Regions from separate parts of the Shewanella donghaensis genome, predicted to be linked through region 1. Evidence: predicted binding sites of a transcription regulator. Region 1 holds the regulator's gene; the other holds the start of a gene.

Region 1 (7,435 bases):
AACTGCATTACGATTAATGCAGGTATATTAGCGGCGCAAGCGCTACAGGTCATGGAAGAAAAAAGCATTAATGGTTTAATTGTCGTTGATGAAAATAACCACCCGGTTGGTGCACTTAACATGCTAGATATGGTTAAAGCTGGAGTCATATAAATGTCATTACATGAAACATTACATCAAGGTTTTTACGGCCCCGTTACTGATGATGTCTGGCAAAAAGCCAAGAAAATCAAGTTGCTTATTTGCGATGTCGACGGCGTGTTCTCTGATGGACGTATTTACCTCAGTAATGCTGGTGAAGAGTTAAAAGCATTCCATACCCGTGATGGTTACGGCGTTCGTTCAATCTTGACCAGTGGCATTCACGTTGCGGTGATCACAGGCCGTAAATCAGCCATTGTTGAAAACCGAATGACCGCGTTAGGTGTCACTCATATTTTTCAGGGTGTTGATGACAAACTGGTACCATACAAAACCTTGTTAGAAACCTATAACGTCAATGCTGATGAAGTTGCCTACATAGGTGATGACATTGTTGATTTACCAGTGATGAAAGAAGTTGGCTTGGCTGTATGTGTCGCTGATGGTCACCCATATGTTAAGCAACATTGTCACATGACCACTACGATAAATGGCGGCAATGGTGCTTTAAGAGAACTTACCGATTTGCTGTTGTTGAGCCAGGACAAGTTTGAAAATGCCCACGGAATGAGTATATGAGTCGAGTCACCCTCGCGATAATTGGTTTTTTCGGTGCCGCTCTGGTTCTTTACTGGCAAGTGCAGGTAAAGCGAAGTGAAAAGGAAGCAAATACATTGCCAGGCCCTGTTCGACCCGACTTTATTGCCAATGATTTGCGTAGCACAGAATTTAACGAACAAGGTGTAGTGCAAAGTCGCGTATCAGCTAAACATATGGAACACTTTCAACAAACAAATGTAACCTTATTTACTGAACCTGTTTATCTCATCTACCCTGATGACGGTAAAGCTGAATGGCAATTAACTGCAGACGTTGGCAAGCTAAATAAAGAAACAGGCAAAGTAGTATTAGAAAATAATGTTATTATTGATGCAATAAACATCGATGAACCAGTACAATCTTTGACAACGACCATGTTATCACTCGATTTAAATACGATGATCATGACCTCAGATAGACAGATTGTTGTCACTGGACAAGATTTCAATATACAAGGCCTTGGCCTTTATGCTGATTTAAATGCTCAAGAACTTGAGTTATTAAGTCAAGTCGAAGGAACATATGAAGCAAAGTAAAATTTTTATCATCTCACTGCTAAGCTTAGTGAGTATTTCTAGCGCCTACGCTAAAGAAGGCGATTTGCAACAAGAGCTAAAAGTTGCTGCTAACAGCCAAAAAGCTGACATTAAAAACAATCAGGTGATATTTTTTGGACCCGTCAATGTCACTCAAGGCACGATTAATATCAATGCAGACGAATTACGTGCATTTGGTACAGAAAGTGGCACAAGAAAGACCATGGTAGCGACTGGTAATCCAGCCACCTTCTCACAGGAGTTGGATGACGGTCGTATTGGTACAGCCAGTGCAAATGAGATTAAATATGAACTAGCAACCAGTATCCTAACCTTAAAAGGTAATGCCAAACTGGATCAAGCAGGTAGCCAGGTGACGGGCAACTTAATAAGCTATAATATTGATAAACAACAACTTATTGCAGAAAGCTTAGGCGACGGTAAAGATCGGGTTATCACTATTTTTCAGCCAGAAAACCATCCTGAACTCATAGACGAAGAAAAAGCTGAACCTTCTTTACCAGAAGCGCAGCCTTTACCAGAATCAACAAACGGTTTAGAAGATGATGCTATAGAAGCGCTAGATGGCGCTGTCGAAGAAAATGTCGAAAAAGCGGTTGAACAAGGTTCGCCAACCGTAAGCGAAGAAAATAACCAGGTCACAGCAGACATAACTAATACTGCTGAATCAGTCATCGAATCAACCGAAATTGAGACAACGACACCATCAATTGTCCCTACTGCTGAGCAAAATAACTGATGACACAGATAACGTTAACAGCTGAAAACCTCGCCAAGAGTTATAAAAGTCGTCAAGTCGTAAAAGACGTCAGCCTAACCGTAAAGACAGGTCAAATAGTCGGATTACTTGGCCCTAATGGTGCAGGTAAAACCACTACGTTTTATATGGTTGTTGGCCTTGTTAAAAGTGATAAAGGTCGTATTCTTATTGATGATGACGATTTGACCGCCGATCCAATGCATTTACGTGCTCGAAAAGGCATTGGGTATTTACCGCAAGAAGCCAGCATTTTTCGTAAACTCACCGTTCACGATAATATTATGGCGGTATTACAGACACGTAAAAACCTTTCTGCAGATGAACGTATTGAGCAACTTGAACACTTACTAGAAGAGTTCAACATCACTCATATTCGTGATAGCCAAGGTATGGCTTTATCTGGTGGTGAACGCCGCCGTGTTGAAATAGCTCGGGCATTAGCCGCTAATCCTAAATTTATTTTATTGGATGAGCCTTTTGCAGGTGTAGATCCTATCTCTGTGATAGACATCAAGAAAATAATTCAACAACTAAAAAGTCGAGGCTTAGGTGTGCTAATTACTGACCACAATGTACGTGAAACGCTCGATGTATGTGAGCGAGCTTACATTGTAAGTCATGGAAATTTGATTGCTGAAGGAACACCTGCTGAGATCTTAGACAATCAGCAAGTTAGGTCAGTATACTTAGGTGAACAATTCAAGCTATAGTTAGCACTAATCAGTTTTTAGTATGGCATTCGCGGCCAACATGGTTTCTTTTTAGATTCTATTTCTAGCAACACAATATAGAGTCCACCAATCTAGCCGCGATGATGATATTCAATTAGGGATAAGCGGTACATGAAAGCCTCACTCCAACTCAAAATGGGTCAGCATTTAACCATGACCCCACAGCTGCAACAGGCGATTCGCTTATTGCAGCTTTCGTCATTGGAGCTACAGCAAGAAATTCAGCAAGCACTTGATTCTAACCCACTATTGGAGCTCGAAGATGAGTTTGTAAAAGCTAAAGAGCCGGTTAAAGAAAATGACCAACAAACTGATACCGACTTTAGTGACAATAGCCAAGTTACCGTTGAAAAAGATACCTCTACCGTCGATACCACTGAATCACTCACCAAAGAATCGATGCCAGATGAATTACCAATGGATACCACTTGGGATGAAGTCTATTCTGCTTCACCGGGTTCGGGATCCGGTTCTGGCGCAGTTTCAGCTGGTGATGACATGCCTTTTCAAGGTGAAACCAGTGAAGGATTATATGAACACTTAGAATGGCAGAAAAATCTCACCCCATTCTCAGAAAATGACTTAGTCATTGCCACCGCTATTATCGAAGGTATTGACGATCGCGGTTACCTAACACAAAGCACCGACGACATTTTATTATCGTTAGGCAACGAAGAAATTGAGCTCGATGAAGTTGAAGCTGTTCTCAAACGCGTACAGCATTTTGATCCGGTAGGAGTGGCAGCCAGAGATTTAAGCGAATGCTTAATGATTCAGCTAGGTCAGTATCCTGACGAAATACCTTGTTTAGACAATGTAAAATTACTTATCAAAGATTATTTGGATTTAATTGCAGGTCGTGATTTCAGATTGTTAATGCGTAAAACCAAGCTTAAAGAAGATGATTTACGTGAAGCGATTGAGTTTATTCAAACCTTAAATCCACGCCCTGGCTTACAAATCACCTCAGTTAAAGACGAGTACGTCATTCCTGATGTCACGGTTTTAAAAAAGAGTGGCCGTTGGGTAGTAGAACTCAATCCTGATAATATGCCTAAGATTGGTGTTAATCAGCAATATGCCGCTATGGCGAAAGGTTCTTCTAATCAAGCTGACAGTCAATTTATTCGCGGACACTTACAAGAAGCAAAATGGTTTATTAAAAGTATTGATAGCCGCAATGAAACCTTATTAAAAGTTGCTAATTGTATCGTGCAATTTCAACAAGGATTTTTTGAATTCGGGGAAGAAGCAATGAAGCCAATGGTGCTTAATGATATTGCCGAAGCCGTTGAAATGCATGAGTCGACAATTTCCCGAGTTACCACCCAGAAATATATGCACACCCCTCGGGGACTTTTTGAACTAAAATATTTCTTCTCTAGCCATGTCAGTACAGATGATGGTGGAGAATGTTCTTCTACAGCAATTCGTGCATTTATTAAAAAGCTTGTTGCTGCAGAGAATCAGAAAAAGCCACTTAGTGATAGTAAAATGGCGACACTATTGGCTGAACAAGGGATTAACGTTGCTCGGCGTACGATCGCCAAATATCGTGAAGCAATGCTCATCCCTCCGTCAAACCAACGCAAAAGTTTATAACGATTGTAATCGGAGGATGATATATGCAAATTAACCTGACTGGGAACCATATCGAAATAACCCAATCTTTACGCGAATATGTGCAAACAAAATTTTCAAAGCTTGAACGACACTTCGAACAGATCAATAATGTTCACGTTGTGCTCGATGTACAAAAGTTGCAACAAATTGCCGAAGCTAAACTGCACCTTAAAGGCGGTGAAGTATTTGCTGTATCGCGAAATGCTGATATGTATGTGGCAATAGACGCCCTGATAGATAAGTTAGACCGTCAGGTAATTAAACATAAAGAGAAGCTAACTAAACACTAACGATGGAACTTCGCACCATCCTGCAGCCGGCGTGCACAACCTGCGCCACGCCGGGCAGTAAGAAAAAGGTACTGGAATTAATCAGCAATTTAATGGCTGCCCAGTACCCGACCCTATCTTCACAGGCTATTTTTGAAAGTCTAATAGCGCGTGAAAAAATGGGCAGTACAGGAATAGGAAATGGCATAGCAATTCCTCACGGTCGATTAGATGATATCGATGAGCCCATTGCTATCTTAATTAAATGCGAAGAAGCCATTGCCTTTGATGCCATTGACAAGCAACCCGTTGATATTTTATTTGCGCTTCTTGTGCCCGCAGATCAGTGCCAGCAACATTTAAGCACTTTATCTACCATGGCCGAGAAACTCAGTGATAAATTGATACTTAAACGACTTCGAAAGAGTCATGACGCTACAGAACTTTATCAGGTTATTACTGCATGAAACTTGTCATTGTATCGGGACGTTCAGGTTCGGGGAAATCAGTTGCACTGAGAGTGCTTGAAGACCTAGGTTATTATTGTGTTGATAACCTGCCACTACCGTTAATAGGTAGTCTACTTGAACAGCTCAAAGATAGTAATGAGCTAGTCGCTATCAGCGTCGATGTTCGTAATATCGAAGAGCAAGGAAAAGTACTGCAAGAGCAAATAGCACTGCTATCCGATGATACAACGATAACCAGTTTCTTTTTAAATGCTAACGATCAAGTTTTACTTAAACGTTATAGTGAAACTCGCAGATTACACCCACTCTCGAAAAATCAAATTTCTTTGCAAGAAGCCATTAAGCTTGAAGGTCGATTACTTGAGCCAATTGCTAAATTAGTCGATCACTATATCGACACCTCGCAAACGAATATTTATGACTTAAGTGATCATGTTAGACAGATTTTATTAGGCAGTGTTGATAAAGAATTAGTGATACATTTTGAATCGTTCGGATTCAAACATGGTATGCCAACTGAAGCAGACTTTATGTTTGATGTGCGCTTTTTACCTAACCCACATTGGGAAACAGATTTAAGACCGCTAACAGGTCTTGATGAACCGGTACAAGAATTTCTAGGCAGGCAAACCCTGGTAAATAAGTTTATCTGGCAAATAGAGAACTTATTTGAAACCTGGATGCCGCATTTAGAACGTAATAATCGCAGCTATCTAACCATTGCAATCGGCTGTACCGGCGGGCAACACCGCTCAGTTTATATCGCTGATCAATTAGCAAAACGGTTTGGCAATTCTAAACATCAAGTGAGCGCTCGCCATAGAGAATTAGATGCTAAATAATAGTACCAAGAAAAATACTCAAACGGGCACTGGACCTGGGACAGAGAGCTCATCTTCAAAGCCATCGATCTCGCTTTCAAAACAAATCACCATCAGCAATAAGCTTGGCTTACACGCCAGAGCGGCAACTAAGTTGGCCATTCTAGCCACTGAATTTGAAGCAAACATCACCCTAATCCAAGGCGAAAAGCACGCCAGTGCAGCCAGTGTTTTAGGTTTATTGATGCTAGAAAGTGGCATTGGCAAAGTGATTACAGTTCAATCTGAGGGTGTGGATGCTGAAAAGGCACTTGAGGCGGTCTGCAAACTGATTAATGACAAGTTTGACGAAGAAAATTAATTCGTACTCCCCATTCTTATTGTTAGCACAACCACTTAAGCTTTAATCCTAATATTTATCTGCATTTGTTAGCTATACTCAAGTTCAGCAGTCAACAACATCCTATAAACGTACATTATTTACACATCAAATTCTCAAGCATTAGAAACTTCTTCATCCTTTCCACAGAGTTAAGTTAACATTAACCATCGTCTTTTTTAGGAGTGGCCAATGGGTATCGAAGTCATCGACAGCGAGCTTACCGAACAGCGTCTTAATAAGCTGACCCAAGCATTAGGCAGCGGTATGTTCGTCCATGTCAGAAATATGCTTCATGATATGGCGGCTTCTGATGTAGCACTGATTCTTGAATCGTCCCCCCCAAAAACACGTCAAGTTTTATGGCAGCTAATCGATCATGAACAAGCAGGTGAAATCCTGGAAGAATTGGGGGAAGAGTTAAAAGATTCACTTATCAGCGGTATGACACCTGAAAAAGTAGCCCAAGCAACCTCAGGAATGGACACCGATGACTTAGCTTATATTTTAAGAAGCTTACCTGATGCAGTTTACAAAAAAGTACTGCAATCGATGAGTAGCCAAGATCGTCACCGTGTCGAACAAGCCCTGGCCTACCCTGATGATACTGCTGGCAGTATCATGAACACAGATACCGTCACCTTAAGACCCGACGTCAATATTGATGTGGTTTTACGCTATCTGCGCCAGCGAGGAAACTTACCTGATACCACAGATACACTTTATGTCGTTGATCGAAACGATCACGTATTGGGCGGTGTTCGCCTAGCAGATTTACTGACTTGTAATCCTAACTCTACGATCCGCAGTATCATGGATCCTGAATTAGAAAGTATTCCGGTAGATATGCCAGATAATGAAGTCGCGCAATTATTTGAACGACATGATTGGATCTCCGCTCCTGTAGTAGATCAAGAACAAAAATTATTAGGTCGTATTACCATTGATGATGTGGTCGATGTTATTCGTGAAGACGCCGAACATTCTATGATGGGAATGGCAGGTATGGATGACGATGAGGATACCTTTGGTCCAGTACTAAAAAGTACTTTCAGACGCTCTCTATGGCTCACGATTAACTTAT
Region 2 (7,435 bases), 860 kb from region 1:
TAAATTGTGCTTCCCCATTAAAGGGGCTAAACGACTCCTCACTAAATATTGCTTATTGTCACCTAATACAATGCCACTATGTTGCTCTAAAAAGAGCTTAAATTGATTATATTCTGTTTCAGCAAGTGATTTATTCGGCACTTTTACACCTTATTGTTACGAGAGAAACCACGTTGTTTTCTCAATCTGGACGACTACTTTTTCGTTATTGATTCAACCAATAGCAAAAGCTAACTAACATTAAACCTGCCAACTAATCATAGTCAAAATTAACGTTTATACCTATAACATTAAATGTTTGTTGACTGCAGAGGCTAATTCATCAGGGTTAAATTTAGCAATAAAGTCATTCGCACCGACTTTTTCAACCATTGCTTGGTTGAATACACCACTTAATGATGTATGTAATACCACTTTAATATCTTTTAATTTGGGATCATCACGAATTTCTGCTGTGAGGGTATAACCATCCATTTCAGGCATTTCAATATCAGAAATAATCAATGGAATTTCATCGGCTACATTATCCATTTCACTCGCGATGGCTTTTAGCTTTATGAGGGCATCTTTACCATCTATGGCAGTATCAATCTGCAGGTTTAATGAAGATAGTGAACGAATAATTTGCTTACGGGCAACAGCTGAATCATCAATAACCATAATATGATAATGTCGTTCTTTATCAATGGTTATTGCATCGTTTGCTTCTTGGCTCAATTCTGTTTTGACCGGTGAAATTTCGTCTAAAATTTTCTCAACATCCAAGATTTCAACCAATTCACCTTCAATTTCAGTCACCGCAGTCAAATAGGAGTTACGCCCTGCACCTTGTGGTGGTGGCATAATTGATTCCCAATTCATATTAATAATCCGCTCAACTGAACTCACTAAAAAGCCCTGAATACTACGGTTATATTCTGAAATGATAATAAAACAATTTTCAGTTGACTCAATTGGACGCCCACCTGTCGCAGCGCTTAAATCAATCACTGAGATGGTAGAACCACGGATATGGGCAATACCTTTAATTAACGGGCTTAAGCGCGGTAATTTTGTTAATGGCGGACACTGCAGCACTTCTTTTACTTTAAAAACGTTAATACCAAAACGTTGACGACCGTTTAGTTTAAAAAGTAACAACTCAAGTCTATTCTGGCCAACGAGTTGGGTACGTTTGTTAACTGATTCAAGAATACTCGACATAACCCTGCCTTGTTTATTAATGCTAACCCTTCGGGTTTTATTATAAGTGCTTTCTACTAATGTAGTTTTATTGCGACTGTAAATCCATCTAAAGTGAACGGTATCATAGTAACAACAATGAATTAATCGATTAAGTCAATAAATGACGGTTATGGGCATACTTATTGCTTAGTATTCATAACTTGGGATCAAATAAGCTAATTGAGTAAAACAAGTCAAACTTCTGACAAGCAATACTCGTATTTAAATGAACCGCTTTTCATTCATAAGCTAGTCAAAGTATAGAGGTTATCTGGCAAACCAAGCTAGTTAGAATATTATGACAAAAAAAATACTATTATTATTGATAATGCTTTCTTGTCCTTTAGCCGCTTTCGCCGCTGAAGATACCACTATGACTTATTCTTTATCGACCATTTCTGAGCTAGCTAAAGAGGCAGTAGCAAAAAAAATATCGCCACAGCCAAATGCTGTCATTAATATTATCCCGCAAAACCTTGAAGGGAGGCTAGATCCTCCTGCATGTTTGCCACCTATTGCAGTGGAAATGGCTAGCGAAAGAGAGATCCGCCGCACCAATACGGTAAAAATAAGCTGTATAAGCCCAGACTATGATTATCCTTGGCAAATGTTCATATCGGTAAAAGTGGAGATCACCTTCCCTGTCATAACGGCAAAAAATATTATTGAAAAAGGTGAACTGATTACCGCTGACAGCATCGAAATTAATTATGTCGACCAACACAGCATTCGAGGGCAGTTTTTTTCAAACAAAAAAGAGTTAATAGGAACCCGTTCAAAAAGGCGTGTATCAGCCAAGGCACCAATACTTAATAACAATTTATGCTTTGTTTGTAAGGGAGATTCGGTATCCATTTACGCTAAAACAAACTCATTTGAAATAAAAACTGCCGGTGAGGCACTAAGAGATGGTAATATTGGTGATGCTATTAGAGTCAGAAATAGCAATTCTAACAGGCGATTAGATGTCATAGTCACAGGCGTTGGCGAAGTTGAAGTTAGAATGTAAAATATTCTAAAGTTTTTTTCCTGGTGGCCGATACCCTGTTAGGAAAACCAAAACATTACGCTGGAGCCAAACATGGCAATTGATATTAATAATCTAAAAACAGCTTCTCATGCTCAATTGCGACCAAATCGCGATGCTGGAGCTGCTGGTAAAAATACTGACGCTGCGACAAGCAATACAGCTGCGCCAGTAAAAACTGACTCTGTCAGTATTACCGCTCAAGCACAGCAGTTGCAAGGAGCTCAGAGTAAAATGGCATCTTTACCGGAAGTTGACCAAAGCAAAGTTGATGCAATTAAATTAGCTATTTCAGAAGGCCGCTATAAAGTCGACCCTGAAAAATTAGCGGCTAATATTGCCAACTTCGAAGCTGATCTCAACGGATTGAATTTCGACCAAGAGTAACAACATAGTTACTCTTGATTTTATTAGCCATTCATTACATCAACGTAATGTGGTTTATTTAAAGAGTAAGTTATGAATGAATTACTGCAGTTATTATCATTTCAGCACGATACTTTATCGTCGCTGAAATCTCTTGTGTCTGAAGAAAAAAAAGCTCTCACTGAACGTGATGCCGATACATTATTGTCACTTGCTAGAGATAAAGTGACCTGTCTCAATACGCTAAAGAACAATGATGAGCAACTTGCATCACACCCAGATAAAGCATTATTGAATACCAATGCTGAATTGAAGGTTAAAGTGGATGAAGCCAAAGTCATACTTGAGCAATGTAAGTCGATTAATAACGAAAATGCCAGCTTAATTGAGCTTAATATTGCTAGCCTTAATCGCTTTTCACAAGCGTTACAAATGAGCCGAAACTCATCAAGTTTGACCTATAATGATAAAGGCCGCACTTCTACGATTTCCTCGCTTGGGCAAAATCTAAAGGCTTAATAAGCTTTCTTCTTGATCACAACCCAATAAAAAACCGCTCATTAAGCGGTTTTTTTATGTGAACTCTTTTATGTCAATACAGTCACTAAAAATAGGTCACATCTTTTATTTTTCGAGGGCGATTCTGCTGTTGGTATAGATTCCACACTTGAGCGAAATCTAACTCAAGCTCAGTGACATACATATCACCTGCAGGATAACTCTTAACCACCTTTGCTCCTTTAATCATTCCAGAAACATTAGCAGAAATCGTGTCGCTACTTAGCAGCCATTCATTCACCTGACTATTAGCATCAATTTGCTGACCGTAAACTTGCTCAGCTAATTCGCGATACGCAGCAATCTTTGACGCTTGCATCGCCATCAACACTTTTTGAGATTGCTCATTACCGGGTTGAGTATCAAGAGGCGCATAGCCAATCGCTGTCAACTTAGGAAACTGTTCTGGCGCTTCTGTTTCCCATTGCACATATTTGTCATTAGATGCACATCCAGTCAACAATAGTGATGCGGTGAACGCTGCAAAAATAAATGATTTCATTATTGTTCTCCTAAAATAGCAACGGTCGTCATGCCAGCCTGCTCATTCCGATAAAGTAAGCCATCTTTTGAAACGACTTTACCTGCGGGAAATAAATAACCAGGTAAACTTTTAGTCTGCACAAAAGTTTGCACCGCTGATACCACTCGATTATTTGCAACATTCACAATTCTGGCATTGACCGCTACGCCTTGTGAAGTGCTATCCATTGTCGCAACAACCACATGCGTAACAGGTAAATCAGAAGGGAGTTGAGTCCAATCTCTACTAAGAATAAATTCTCCCGTTGGGGTCGAACGTAAAGAATTAGCAACATTCAAATCGACGAGATTAAATTCATGACTATGGAAAGCAGCAATCATTCCTTGCTGTAATTGCAAACCAAGAGAATTAGTTTCGGCATAATTGTCTAACTTAACGGGCGTTGAAATCAACAAGGGTTGGTCAGAGCGTAAACTATCGTTCTGCATCACTAATTCATTGACTATCTTTTCTGCCAGAATATTAACTTCAGCTTTAGGCGCTAAACCCGACTTTTGAATATCGTAAGTAAGAACGTCTTGTTTAGGCTCTGAATCAAACCAAAAATTCGTTTCTTGACCGTCATTAACATAAGACAAGTCATCATGTTCTGATGGTGGTAAGCCAGCACAAGATGTCATCAATATCACAACAGGGATTAAACCAATTCGGCGCATAATGCATTCCTTTCTTTTATGCTTTGCTTCACTTAGTTGCTATTTATCACGAAGTTTATAGCAGCATAAAATGTCTAATTAACTCTACAAATGCTATCGGCAACCACAACAGAAACTTTAGCGAATTAAAAATGATCTCGAAGCTGCACTCGTCAATAACAGGCACACTCTTTGCATTTATTTACCAAAGACTCGCTTTTGATACGCTAGCGCCATTAAGTTGGCGTAGCATTACTCGTTCATCGTTAAGTTTAAACAAGTGATCAATATGATAATATTCATTAAAAACAGACAACTACTTCAACTGACATTCATATTATTGCTCTTTGGTCTGACTAATGCACCAGTAATGGCTGAAATGGTAGAAGTAAGCGGAAAGGCAAACATTGTTAATGGTGACCTAGATAAAGCACGTGAAGCGGCAATCAACCAAGCGTTAAACTACGCTAGCTTAAAAGCTGGGGTTAATTTTAGTAGTGAGCAAACCATTAATCAGGGTAACTTAACCCAAGATGCCTTTCAAATTCAGCGAATGGGTGAAGCGAATAATATTCAGTTAGTCTCCGAAATTGTAACAAATAAGGATATAACCGTTTTACTCAGGCTGGATCTTCAATCTAAATCAAACTTACAATCACAGCAATGTCACAGCCAAGAATTGAAAGCTGCGATTATGATCCCACAAGCGACCATTAATGACCGTTCACAACTGCGTTACGGGCAACTATTAACTTTTCCTAAAGCTCTATCTGAACAACTTGGCAAGACTCTAAATAGCCAATCCGATTATAGCTACGCTCGTATTCATGCAGATGAAACCTTAGATCACACTAATGAACTGATTAACTTTAAAGGTAATAGAATTCCAAGTTGGCTTGGTGAAATCACCGATAGCCAATATATATTGCAACCAGAAATTGTAGATATCTCTACAGCGCCTACATCAAGTTCATTTTTGGGATTTGTTACAGATGATCCGATGAGACAAATGAGCTTTAGGTTATCTCTTTATCACGGTATCAGTGGTGAGAAGGTTTGGAGTAAAGATTATGCTGCAGAAGCTGAATGGGAATTTGAACGAAGCGAAAGTGTATCACCGACAACCAAACGTTTTTGGCAATCAAATTATGGTCAAACCTTGGATCAGCTAATCCAACTGAGTACAAACGATATTGATAATCTCCTCAACTGCCGTCCACTACTAGGACAAATTGTGGCTAAACAAGGTAATAGAATTATCATTAATTTAGGTAGAAGAAACAATGTAAAAATGGGCGATAGCTTTCAAATCGTGCTACAACAAAATATCCCCGACAGAGTAAATTTGATGAGAGCCGTTGCAACTAAAAATCGCGCCACCGTCACTATAGAGCAAGTCTCAGAAGAAAGTGCCACTGCTGTATTACAAGGTATTGAGGCATCAGGTAACATTCAAATACAAGATATTGTCATTAAGATTTAAAACAGGAAAATATCGTTCAGCTCAAAATCTTAGGTGAACTAGATAAAGTAAACTCAGAATTTTTGGCAAATCGACTTAATTAGAAAAGGTTTTCATACCATGGCAACAACAAACTCATCATTCAATAATCAATTTGCGATCAGCCAGTTTAATGAATATTACCTGCCAAGTATCAACCGTAATACATTTGAAAAAGTAGACTCAAAAACAGCTTTTAAAAACAAATATAAACAAGATATATTTCAAGAAGATACTTTACATATAATTCTAGGGATAGACTCTGGTTTACTAGTCAACTACATCCTAGACACCCCAGTCAGTGAGGGAAGTAAATACATATTTATAGAATTACCAGCTGTGCTATCTTTGCTAAATGTTGATATTCCTGAAGATAAGCAGGACTATATAAAAGTTCTTGATTTCGAGGGCTTCAACGACCATATCGAGACAGCTAAAGACGATCTGTTCTTAATGAAAGATCAATTAAAAGTCACTCTTTCCCTGTCAGCATCAACTGGAGTAATTGAAGAGTATTCAGAGTTATACAATAGGGTTAGCCACCTCCTTACAAGCTACATTGAGTCTCTTAAAGCTAATTTACAACAAAAACTATTTTTTACAGAACAGATGTATAACGTAGTAGAAAATAGACAACCAGCATCTCTATTAAAAGACACTTTTTGTGGTAAAACCTGTATGGTCATTGGTGGTGGACCATCTTTAGATGAAAACATAGAATGGATAAAGTGTAATTACAATGAGTTATTCATTATTACCGTCTCACGATTCGCTTCAAAACTATCTCAGTTAGGTATTCCCGCACATATTATTGTCTCAATAGATCCTCAAGAACATAGTTTTGAAGTTAATCGCGATATGATGAGCTTGGCAAAAGAAAGCTTACTGATTAACTCACATCACATTTGCCATAGAATTTTAGCCCAATGGCAAGGTCAATCACTTTTTCTTGGAGAGCAGCTTCCCTGGTGCGACACTGACAATATTCCGACAATTGGGCCAACAGTAACCAATAGCGCAGTAAGAATTGCCATAAAAATGGGCTTTAACCAAATTTTATTATCTGGCGTTGATTTTTGTCACTCAAGTACCGGCATGACTCATGCAAAAGGCAGCTTAGAATCTAAAGCAGGAAGTAATAATAGTAGGATTTACCAATGGGTAGAAACATATGCAGGTAAGTTAGCTGAAACACCAATACAACTACTTCATGCTGCACAAACATTAGAAGAAGAAGTCGCACTTTTTCCACATGTAAATGTAATTAATCTGTCAAAAAATGCTGCAAAACTGAAGGGAATTACTCATAGTACAACCAATGAATTAATATTAAACCCAGCGAATTGTTCACCTCAACAACTCCTTGATATGTTGCCTAATTCAACTAAAAACCATAAAAAATTCTTAATTTCACTGAAGCATAACCTAACAAAAGCTAGCTCCGCGTTTTTGAACATAAAGAAGCTGTGTGATGAAGCACTATATTTAAATTCGGCATCAGAAAAACTCAACATTAATACTCACCGTTATCAGAGTAAAATAAATAAAATTGAGAAAATAGAAGCTGAAATCAATAGAAA

The links. The regulator sigma-54, encoded in region 1, starts transcription at its own class of promoters, with help from an activator protein. The targets are predictions, from matches to a motif close to GTTGGCACGNNNNTNGNNT.
Region 2: FPK91_RS07275 (flagellar assembly protein FlgT) is a predicted target of sigma-54. The motif match lies at 4,534-4,552, and genes of this name have one in related genera.

What each region holds. Positions count from the first base shown of each region.
Region 1 covers NZ_CP041783.1:2,564,323-2,571,757, forward strand. Annotated here, with positions in the region: gene FPK91_RS10995 (KpsF/GutQ family sugar-phosphate isomerase) at 1-153, shown strand, start outside; gene kdsC (3-deoxy-manno-octulosonate-8-phosphatase KdsC) at 154-720, shown strand; gene lptC (LPS export ABC transporter periplasmic protein LptC) at 717-1,277, shown strand; partial or broken gene lptA (lipopolysaccharide transport periplasmic protein LptA) at 1,264-1,803, shown strand; gene lptB (LPS export ABC transporter ATP-binding protein) at 2,037-2,768, shown strand; gene FPK91_RS11020 (RNA polymerase factor sigma-54) at 2,901-4,391, shown strand; gene hpf (ribosome hibernation promoting factor) at 4,415-4,702, shown strand; gene ptsN (PTS IIA-like nitrogen regulatory protein PtsN) at 4,705-5,148, shown strand; gene rapZ (RNase adapter RapZ) at 5,145-5,993, shown strand; gene FPK91_RS11040 (HPr family phosphocarrier protein) at 6,061-6,333, shown strand; gene mgtE (magnesium transporter) at 6,544-7,435, shown strand, end outside.
Region 2 covers NZ_CP041783.1:1,701,722-1,709,156, forward strand. Annotated here, with positions in the region: gene FPK91_RS07240 (CheR family methyltransferase) at 1-141, opposite strand, end outside; gene FPK91_RS07245 (chemotaxis protein CheV) at 283-1,203, opposite strand; gene flgA (flagellar basal body P-ring formation chaperone FlgA) at 1,523-2,233, shown strand; gene flgM (flagellar biosynthesis anti-sigma factor FlgM) at 2,306-2,638, shown strand; gene FPK91_RS07260 (flagella synthesis protein FlgN) at 2,711-3,136, shown strand; gene FPK91_RS07265 (LPP20 family lipoprotein) at 3,222-3,677, opposite strand; gene FPK91_RS07270 (FlgO family outer membrane protein) at 3,677-4,375, opposite strand; gene FPK91_RS07275 (flagellar assembly protein FlgT) at 4,644-5,837, shown strand; gene FPK91_RS07280 (6-hydroxymethylpterin diphosphokinase MptE-like protein) at 5,937-7,435, shown strand, end outside.